Linked DNA regions of Gemmata palustris. The protein of the gene in region 2 interacts with the protein of the main gene of each other region in a pairwise test. Links are inferred from orthologs where the notes say so. Each region holds a gene or a part of one and is shown on either strand. Other genes may lie near its edges.

What was found.
Region 1: the proteins of gyrA (region 2) and J8F10_RS26155 interact in binary tests that used the Escherichia coli proteins (3 or more experiments, as listed by UniProt). The link is inferred for Gemmata palustris from one-to-one orthologs.

Annotation. Positions count from the first base shown.
Region 1 is NZ_JAGKQQ010000001.1:6,294,250-6,297,706, reverse strand. Bases 366-3,457 are described here. They hold J8F10_RS26155 (DNA gyrase subunit B), read right to left. Parts: upstream 3,108-3,457; coding sequence 624-3,107; downstream 366-623. Other genes in these bases: J8F10_RS26150 (DciA family protein), read right to left, coding at 3,145-3,456; J8F10_RS26160 (hypothetical protein), read left to right, coding at 366-551. In the rest of the region: J8F10_RS26165 (hypothetical protein), read left to right, coding at 1-72; more of J8F10_RS26160, read left to right, coding at 189-365. UniProt on the Escherichia coli protein: DNA gyrase negatively supercoils closed circular double-stranded DNA in an ATP-dependent manner to maintain chromosomes in an underwound state.
Region 2 is NZ_JAGKQQ010000001.1:5,454,898-5,458,911, reverse strand. What follows is about bases 347-3,630. They hold gyrA (DNA gyrase subunit A), read right to left. Parts: upstream 3,265-3,630; coding sequence 547-3,264; downstream 347-546. Other genes in these bases: J8F10_RS22350 (hypothetical protein), read left to right, coding at 3,489-3,630; J8F10_RS22360 (NAD-dependent epimerase/dehydratase family protein), read right to left, coding at 347-368. In the rest of the region: more of J8F10_RS22360, read right to left, coding at 1-346; more of J8F10_RS22350, read left to right, coding at 3,631-4,014. UniProt on the Escherichia coli protein: A type II topoisomerase that negatively supercoils closed circular double-stranded (ds) DNA in an ATP-dependent manner to maintain chromosomes in an underwound state.

The DNA.
Region 1 (3,457 bases), 840 kb from region 2 along the record:
GCTATAAAACCGGACGAAGTGCTACCCACGGGAACCGAGGTGAAACTCCCGGCGGGTGTGCGCCTCCCGTGATCTCGCACCGCGTTTTCCCGCGTGCGAATGGTCCCGGCGCGGGATTCGCTGTATAGTGTCGCCAAACACGCTTTCGGGTCGTCTTTCGTTCCGGGAGCCCTGGCGGAGATCGCGGAATGAAGCGTCGCGTCGTGCTTGGTGCCATCGGCCTGCTGCTCTTCACCGCGACCGGGTGCGGCGGCCCGGATGCGCTGGTGAAAGAGTTTATCGTTCATCTCAACGGTTACGCCGAGACGCTCGAAAAGAAGGAATCACGAGACAAGCAAGCGGCGGCACTCGAGCGAGTTAAAAGCACGCTCGAGAAGATTGACAAATTAAAACTGAGTCAAGAAGAGCGGGACAAGTTGATCGCCAAAAACGACGGCGAACTCAAGAAAGCAAAAGAACGGGTCGAATCGGCGCAAAAGACTTACCTGATGGACGGCGGCGCTGCGACAGATTTCCCGGACCTCTTCGGTGGTTTCGTCAAACCCAAGTGATTCGCACAAATCGGTCACACACGCAAAACGGCCGGGGTTGATCCCCGGCCGCTCGTGTTTCTCGGTCCAACTTTACGCCCCGTAGTCGATGTCCTCGACACTTTTGAGCGTGTTATTGAAGATGAACGCTCGGCGGTCCTGCACTTCCTTGCCCATCAGCGTGCGGAACATCTCCTCGGCCTTGAACGCATCGTTCAGCGTCACCTTTAGCAGCGTGCGGTGCTGCGGATTCAGCGTCGTTTCCCAGAGTTCTTCGGGGTCCATTTCGCCCAGCCCTTTGAACCGCGTTACCGCCATCCCCTTCTCACCGAGTCGGCGGATTTCGGCAACCAGCTCGCGTAGGCTCACGAGGTTCTTCGTGTGCCCGTCGTGGTCGAGCGTGTACCGCACCGGCGGCTCGCGCCCGGCGATCCGCTGCAACGGGATCAAGTCGTTCGTGTCGAACCCGGTGTTCTTCATCTTCGCGAGCGCCCGGTTCAGCGCCTTCAGGTCGTGCCACTCGTCGAGCGTGTAGTCCTCACCGATCACCGGCTCGCGCTGCAACTGCTCCGTGAGCGCTGCCTTGAACGCGGCCACTTCCTCGATCGCACGGAACCAGTGGTCCTTGTTCTTCGCCCGCTCGTGAACTTGGTACGCGGGGAACGCGCCTTCCACGGCCCGCGGAAGAAGTTCATCGAGTGTGCGCCCGCGGCGCTCCAAACCGACTACAGCCGTTTCCGCTTCGGACAGCGCGGGGAGTAACTTCGTGAGATCGTCACCGGTCACGGTCCGCGCCGGCTGGTCCGGCTTGGTCACGTGCAGCGTCGTCCCCTTGAGCCCCCGGGTGGTCAGCTCGACGACCATCTCTTCGCGCGTCTGCACGAACCGCGTTTCTTTCTTTTGCGTGACTTTGAACAACGGCGGGCGGGCTACGAACACGTGTCCGGCTTCAATCAGCTTCCGCATTTGGCGGAAGAAGAACGTGAGCAACAGCGTGCGGATGTGCTGACCGTCCACGTCGGCGTCGGTGAGGATGATGATCTTCCCGTACCGCACCTTACTCACGTCTTCGACGTTCTCGATGTCTATACCGGTAGCCGCGATGAGTGCCGAGATTTCGTTGTTTTCCAGGAGCTTCTCGAGTTTCGCCTTCTCGACGTTCAGCACCTTACCCTTGAGCGGCAGAATGGCCTGGAACTGACGATTCCGGCCGCTTTCCGCACTGCCACCGGCGGAATCACCTTCCACGAGGAACAGTTCGCTCTTTTCGCGCTCGCGGCTCGTGCAGTCGTATAGCTTCCCGGGCAACCCGCTGCCCCCCAGGATCTTCTTGCGGTCAATAAGTGCATCGCGGTGCTTTTTCAGCGCGATCCGCAGTTCCGCGGTGAGTGCCACCTTCTTGCAGATCCGCGTCGCCTCCTTCGGGTTCTTCTCCAGGTATTCGGTGAGGAACTCGTAGACGACGCTCGAAACGATTCCTTCAACCTCCGGGTTGTTCAGCTTCACCTTGGTCTGCGACTCGAAGAGCGGATCAGGGTGCGCGATGCTGACAACCGATGTGAGCCCCGCACGGAAGTCATCGCCACGCACCTCAAGGTCCGGCTTAAAGTGGCCTTCCTTCTTGCCGTAAGCGTTGATTGCCTTCGTCAAACCAGAGCGGAAGCCACTGAGGTGTGTACCGCCAACGGGGTTATAAGCGTTATTGGTGTAACACCGGATGCGTTCGTCATCACCGTTCGTGTACTGGATCGCGACCTCGACCGCGACCTTCAGCCCCATCCCCTCGGTATCGGGCGTCGAGTGTTCGACTTCCTTCTTGACGTAGATCGCGGCGTGTTCCGCGGCTTCGCCCTGGTTCTCGTTCAGCCAAACGACGTACTCCGCGATGCCACCGTCGAACTGAAAGTGTGCGGTCTTACCGGCTTCGCGCTCGTCGGTGAGCGTGATGGCCAAACCCTTGCAGAGATACGCGATCTCGCGGAACCGGTCCTCGAGAGTGGCGTAATCGAACTCGAGATTCCCAAAAAACTCGGTCAGTGGGTCCGGGCGGAACGTAATTGTCGTTCCGCGTTGCCCGGCCGGAGCGGGACCGAGGTCTTGCAACTTACTGGTCGCGTACCCGCGCTCGAACTCCATCTTGTAAACGCGCCCGTCGCGCCGCACCTCGACCTCGCACCACTCGGAAAGGGCGTTCATCGCTTTCGCGCCCATGCCGTGAAGCCCGAGCGAAACGCGGTACGCCGCGTTGTCAAACTTGCCGCTGTTACCCGCGACCGTGAGGGCCTCTTCGAGCGCGGACTTCCCGGTGTCCTTCTTGATGCCAACGGGAATACCGCGCCCGTCGTCGGCAACCGTGATGGACCCGTCCGTGTGAATCGTAACGCGGATGTGCTTACAGTACCCCGCAAGGGCCTCGTCCACGGAGTTGTACACGATCTCGTAGACGAGGTGGTGCAGCCCGGACGACTGCGTGTTACCGACGTACATGCCCGGGTTCTGGCGAATGTGGGCCGCGTCCTTGAGGCTCTTCATGTGAGCCTCGGTGTATTCCCCGGCCGGTGGCGTCTCGGTGCTCATTAAATTAGTTTCCTTCCGGTTCAGCGATTCGACGTTGTTACCACGAAGCGGCGCGGAATTTCAGATCGGTGAGGGTGACCCCGGGCATCGAGAGCCGAAGTTTGGTGAGCAGCCCGCGCTTGTGGAACTGCGTCAGCTCCGACAACAGCACCGCGTTCCGCACGGCGACCTCCAGCACGCCGCGCCGCATCCCCAACACTTGTGTGTCCTTCAGCAATTCGCTGCCCGCGGCGGTGGCCCACGCCGATTCCAGCCGCATCCGGTCGTTCTTGCGCCCCCACCCACGGGACGTGAACAACTTGCCGAGAATGTCGGCGATGTTCTCCGGTCCGCGGTTGTCGGTACCCATA
Region 2 (4,014 bases):
CTCGCGTACACGAGGCGCTTCACCTGGTCGCCCGCGGCTTTCACGGCCTCGAACACGGCGAGCGTGCCGAGCACGTTCACCTTCGCGCCCAACATCGGGTCGGTGCGGCACGTCGGCACTTGCAGCCCGGCGAGGTGGATGATGTGCGAAATCTGGTGGGCCGCGATCGCGGTGGAGAGTGCCTTGAGGTCGGTCACGTCGCCCTGCACGAACGTGACCTTCGCGACCTCGCTCTCGGGCAGGACGAGCCGCAATCGGCGGGCGTCTTCGCGGAGGTCGAAAACCCACACCTGATCGCCGCGCGATAACAGGTTGCGAATGATCCACGCCCCGATGAACCCGTACCCGCCGGTAATCAGCACGCGCATTGAATCAGGCTCCAAATCAATGAAGGAGAAGAACGGAGCCGCGGATGAACGCAGATAGCGCGGATAAAACCCAGGAATTAGGCACAAACCACGAAAGTCGGCCCGTGCGATTCTGAACGGAATCTCTCTGGGTTTTATCCGCGCTATCTGCGTTCATCCGCGGCTCCGTTCTTCTGTCTTATTCCTTCACCTCTCCCACGTCGCCGACGTTCTCCTGGGCGACCTTTGCGATCGACACGATCTTGTCGCCGTCGCTCAGGTTCATGACCTTCACGCCCTGCGTGTTCCGGCCGACGATGCGGATCGCGTCCACCTTGCTCCGCGTCACCATGCCGTCCTTCGTGATGAGCATGATTTCGTCGCCGTCGCGCACGCTCGTGATGCCGATCACCTTGCCGTTCTTGGCGGTCACCTTGACGTCCTTCACGCCCTTACCGCCGCGGCGCTGGAGCCGGTACCGCATGTTCGACGGGTCGGTCTCGTTCTCGCCGTCGCCGTTCTCGTTCTCCGCCTCAATGATTTCCGGCTCGGCGCCCGACATCTCGTCGTCGCCCTCGCCGGTGCCCTCCGGGGCGGGGGTGTTCGCGCCGAACGGCGTGCGCTTGCCGTAACCGTTCTCGCAGACCGTGAGGAGCAACCCGTCTGGGTCCGCGACCACCATGCCGACGATAATGTCGTCCTTGCCGAGCTTGATGCCCTTGACCCCGCGGGCCGTGCGCCCGATCGCGCGGGCGTTGGACTCGCGGAACCGGATCGCCATGCCCTTCTGCGTGCTGAGAATGATCTCGTCGCCGGGTCTCGTGAGCGCGACGTTAATGAGGTCGTCGCCCGCGTCGAGCGTGATGCCGATGATGCCGCCGGCCCGCACGTTGCTGTACGCCATCAGGTCGGTCTTTTTCACCGTGCCCTGGCGCGTGGCCATGAGCAGGTGGCACCCCTCGGCGAACTCGCGCACCGGCACGATGCTCGTGATCTTCTCTTCGGGCTTGAGCGACAGCACGTTGGCGATACTTCGGCCCGCGCTCGTGCGCGCCGCCTGCGGGATCTTGTACACCTTCAGCCAGTACATCTGGCCGGTGTTCGCGAAGCACAAGAGGTAGGCTTTGGTGCTCGCGACGAAGAAGTGTTCCACGAAGTCCTTGTCGCGCAGCCCGCCCTGGACGCCCTTCCCCCCTCGGCCCTGCACGCGGTACTCGGTCAGCGGCATGCGCTTGATGAAACCCTCGTGCGAGATCGTGACGACGTTCGGTTCGTCCACGATCAGGTCTTCGATTTCCAGGTCGCCACCGTCATCGGTGATCTCGGTCCGGCGGCTGTCCCCGTACTTCGAGGCCATCTTGTCCAGGTCTTCGCGAATGACGGCGTGAATGTTCGCGTCGGCGGAGAGGAGCGTCTCGTACCCGCGGATCAGGTCGCGGAGCTGCAGGTACTCTTTCAGGATCTCGTCGCTCTCGAGCGCCGCGAGCTGACCGAGCTGGAGTCGGACGACGGCTTCCGCTTGCTGCTCCGTCATGCGGTACTCGGTTACGGTGCCGAGCTCGCGCTGTAGTGCGGTGAAGGCCGCGGCGCCGATCGCCCGCTCCATGAGGCTGGACGGGACCGCCAGCCCCTGCAGCCGCGTTTTCGCTTCCCCGCGGTTGGCCGACGTGCGGCAAATCTTGATGACGTTCTCGATGTCCGCAATGGCGATGAGCTGCCCCTCGAGGACGTGCCCGCGGCGCTTCGCCTCGCGCAGCAGGTACTCCGTGCGCCGCCGGATGACGTGCACGCGGTGGTCCAGGAACTTCTGGAGCATCTCCTTGAGCGTGAGCTCGCGCGGGCGGCCGTCCACCAGTGCGAGCATGATGATGCTGACCGTTTTCTGGAGCTTCGTGAACTGGTAGAGTTGGTTCAGGACGAGGTGCGGGTCGGTCCCGCGCTTGAGCTCGACGATGAGGCGGACGGGCTCGCCGTTGCGCGCGGATGATTCGTCGCGGATGCCGCCGATCCCGGCGATGCGCTCGTCCTTCACCAGTTGCCCGATTTCCTCGGTGAGCGCGTTGCGCGTCACCTGGAACGGTACCTCCGTGATGAGGATGCTCGGCGACTTCCCTTTGACCTCTTCCATCACCTGGGCGCGGGCGCGGAGCGTGATTTTCCCCGCGCCCCGCGAGTACGCATCAAGAATTCCCTGCCGACCCATCACGATACCGCCGGTCGGGAAGTCCGGCCCCGGGACGATCTGAATGAGGTCGGCGAGCGTGGCGTCGGGCTCGTCGATGAGCCTGACGAGGGCGGTACACACCTCGCGCAAGTTGTGCGGCGGGATGTGCGTCGCCATGCCTACCGCGATGCCGTCCGAGCCGTTGACCAGGAGGTTCGGAAACTTCCCGGGAAGCACGAGCGGTTCGCGGTACTTGCCGTCGTAATTGTCGATGAAGTCAACGGTGTCGCGCTCGAGGTCTTCGAGGAGCTCGCCCGCGGCCGGCGTGAGGCGCGCTTCGGTGTACCGGTGGGCGGCGGGCGGCAGACCGGCGATCGAGCCGAAGTTCCCCTGGCCGTGGACGAGCCGGTACCGCAAGTTCCAGTCTTGCGCCATTCGCACGAGCGAGTCGTAAATCGAGGCGTCGCCGTGCGGGTGGTACCGCTTCATCGTTTCGCCGATGATACCGGCGCACTTGCTGGTGGACGAGGCCGGCCCGAGGCCGAGGTCGTTCATCGCGACGAGGATGCGGCGCTGCGAGGGCTTCAGCCCGTCGCGCACGTCCGGTAGCGCGCGGCTGATGATAACCGACTGAGCATAAGTGAGGTAACTGTCCCGTAGTTCGTCTACGATGTCGAGCGGGTGAATAATTGCGAGGCCGCCGGTGGGCGGCGCGGCGTCCGGATCGGTCGGAGGTGTGTTTTCGTCGGCCAAAGAAGGCTCCTTCAAATACGCTCCGCGCGGCCGAAATGACGGCGTTTCCGTGGCGACTGATGTTCCGCGAAGAACTATGTTATTTTAGAAGAATTCGCTCCGCCGAACCAGCACCGTAGCCCCCGGCGCGGTCCTTTTTCCCGTGCCCGAAGTTGAATCTGGGTAGGCTGTTCGGACGGCCCTCTCACTTTGATCCGCAGAACCTCGTAGCGACAGGATGTGTCATGCGTTCAATCGTGCTATTTGCCGCCTCTGCCGCGCTCGTGCTGGGCGGTCCCGCGTGGTCCCGATCGGCCCCCAAAGAGGGTGAAAAGGACGCGAAACAGACCGCTGCAGCGGAGTTGACCCGCACGAAGGCGCTCAAGGTGAAGGTGAGCATCGACGCCAAGAACGGGCGGCTCGGCGACGTCCTGAAGGAGTTCGCAGCGCAGGCCGACATGCGGTCGGATATGCTGGTGATGTGGGCCTACGGCACCGGGTTCCCGTATTCGCAAAAGGTGACGTACACGTGCAAAGACAAGCCGCTTGAGACCGCACTCGACGAGCTGCTCACGAAGGCCGGCGGCGGGTTGGGGTACGTCATCGTCTCGAAAGAGGGCGACAAGCACGACGGCTGGGTGCTGCTCAACACGACCGGCGAACGCGGGTCCGAGACCCTGACCGGCGCCGCGGCCGAAGAAGCGGCCGCGGCCGAGAGGCTGGCGCTGGCGAAAAAGCTCCTGGATGACAAGAAACCGGACGACGCCAAGA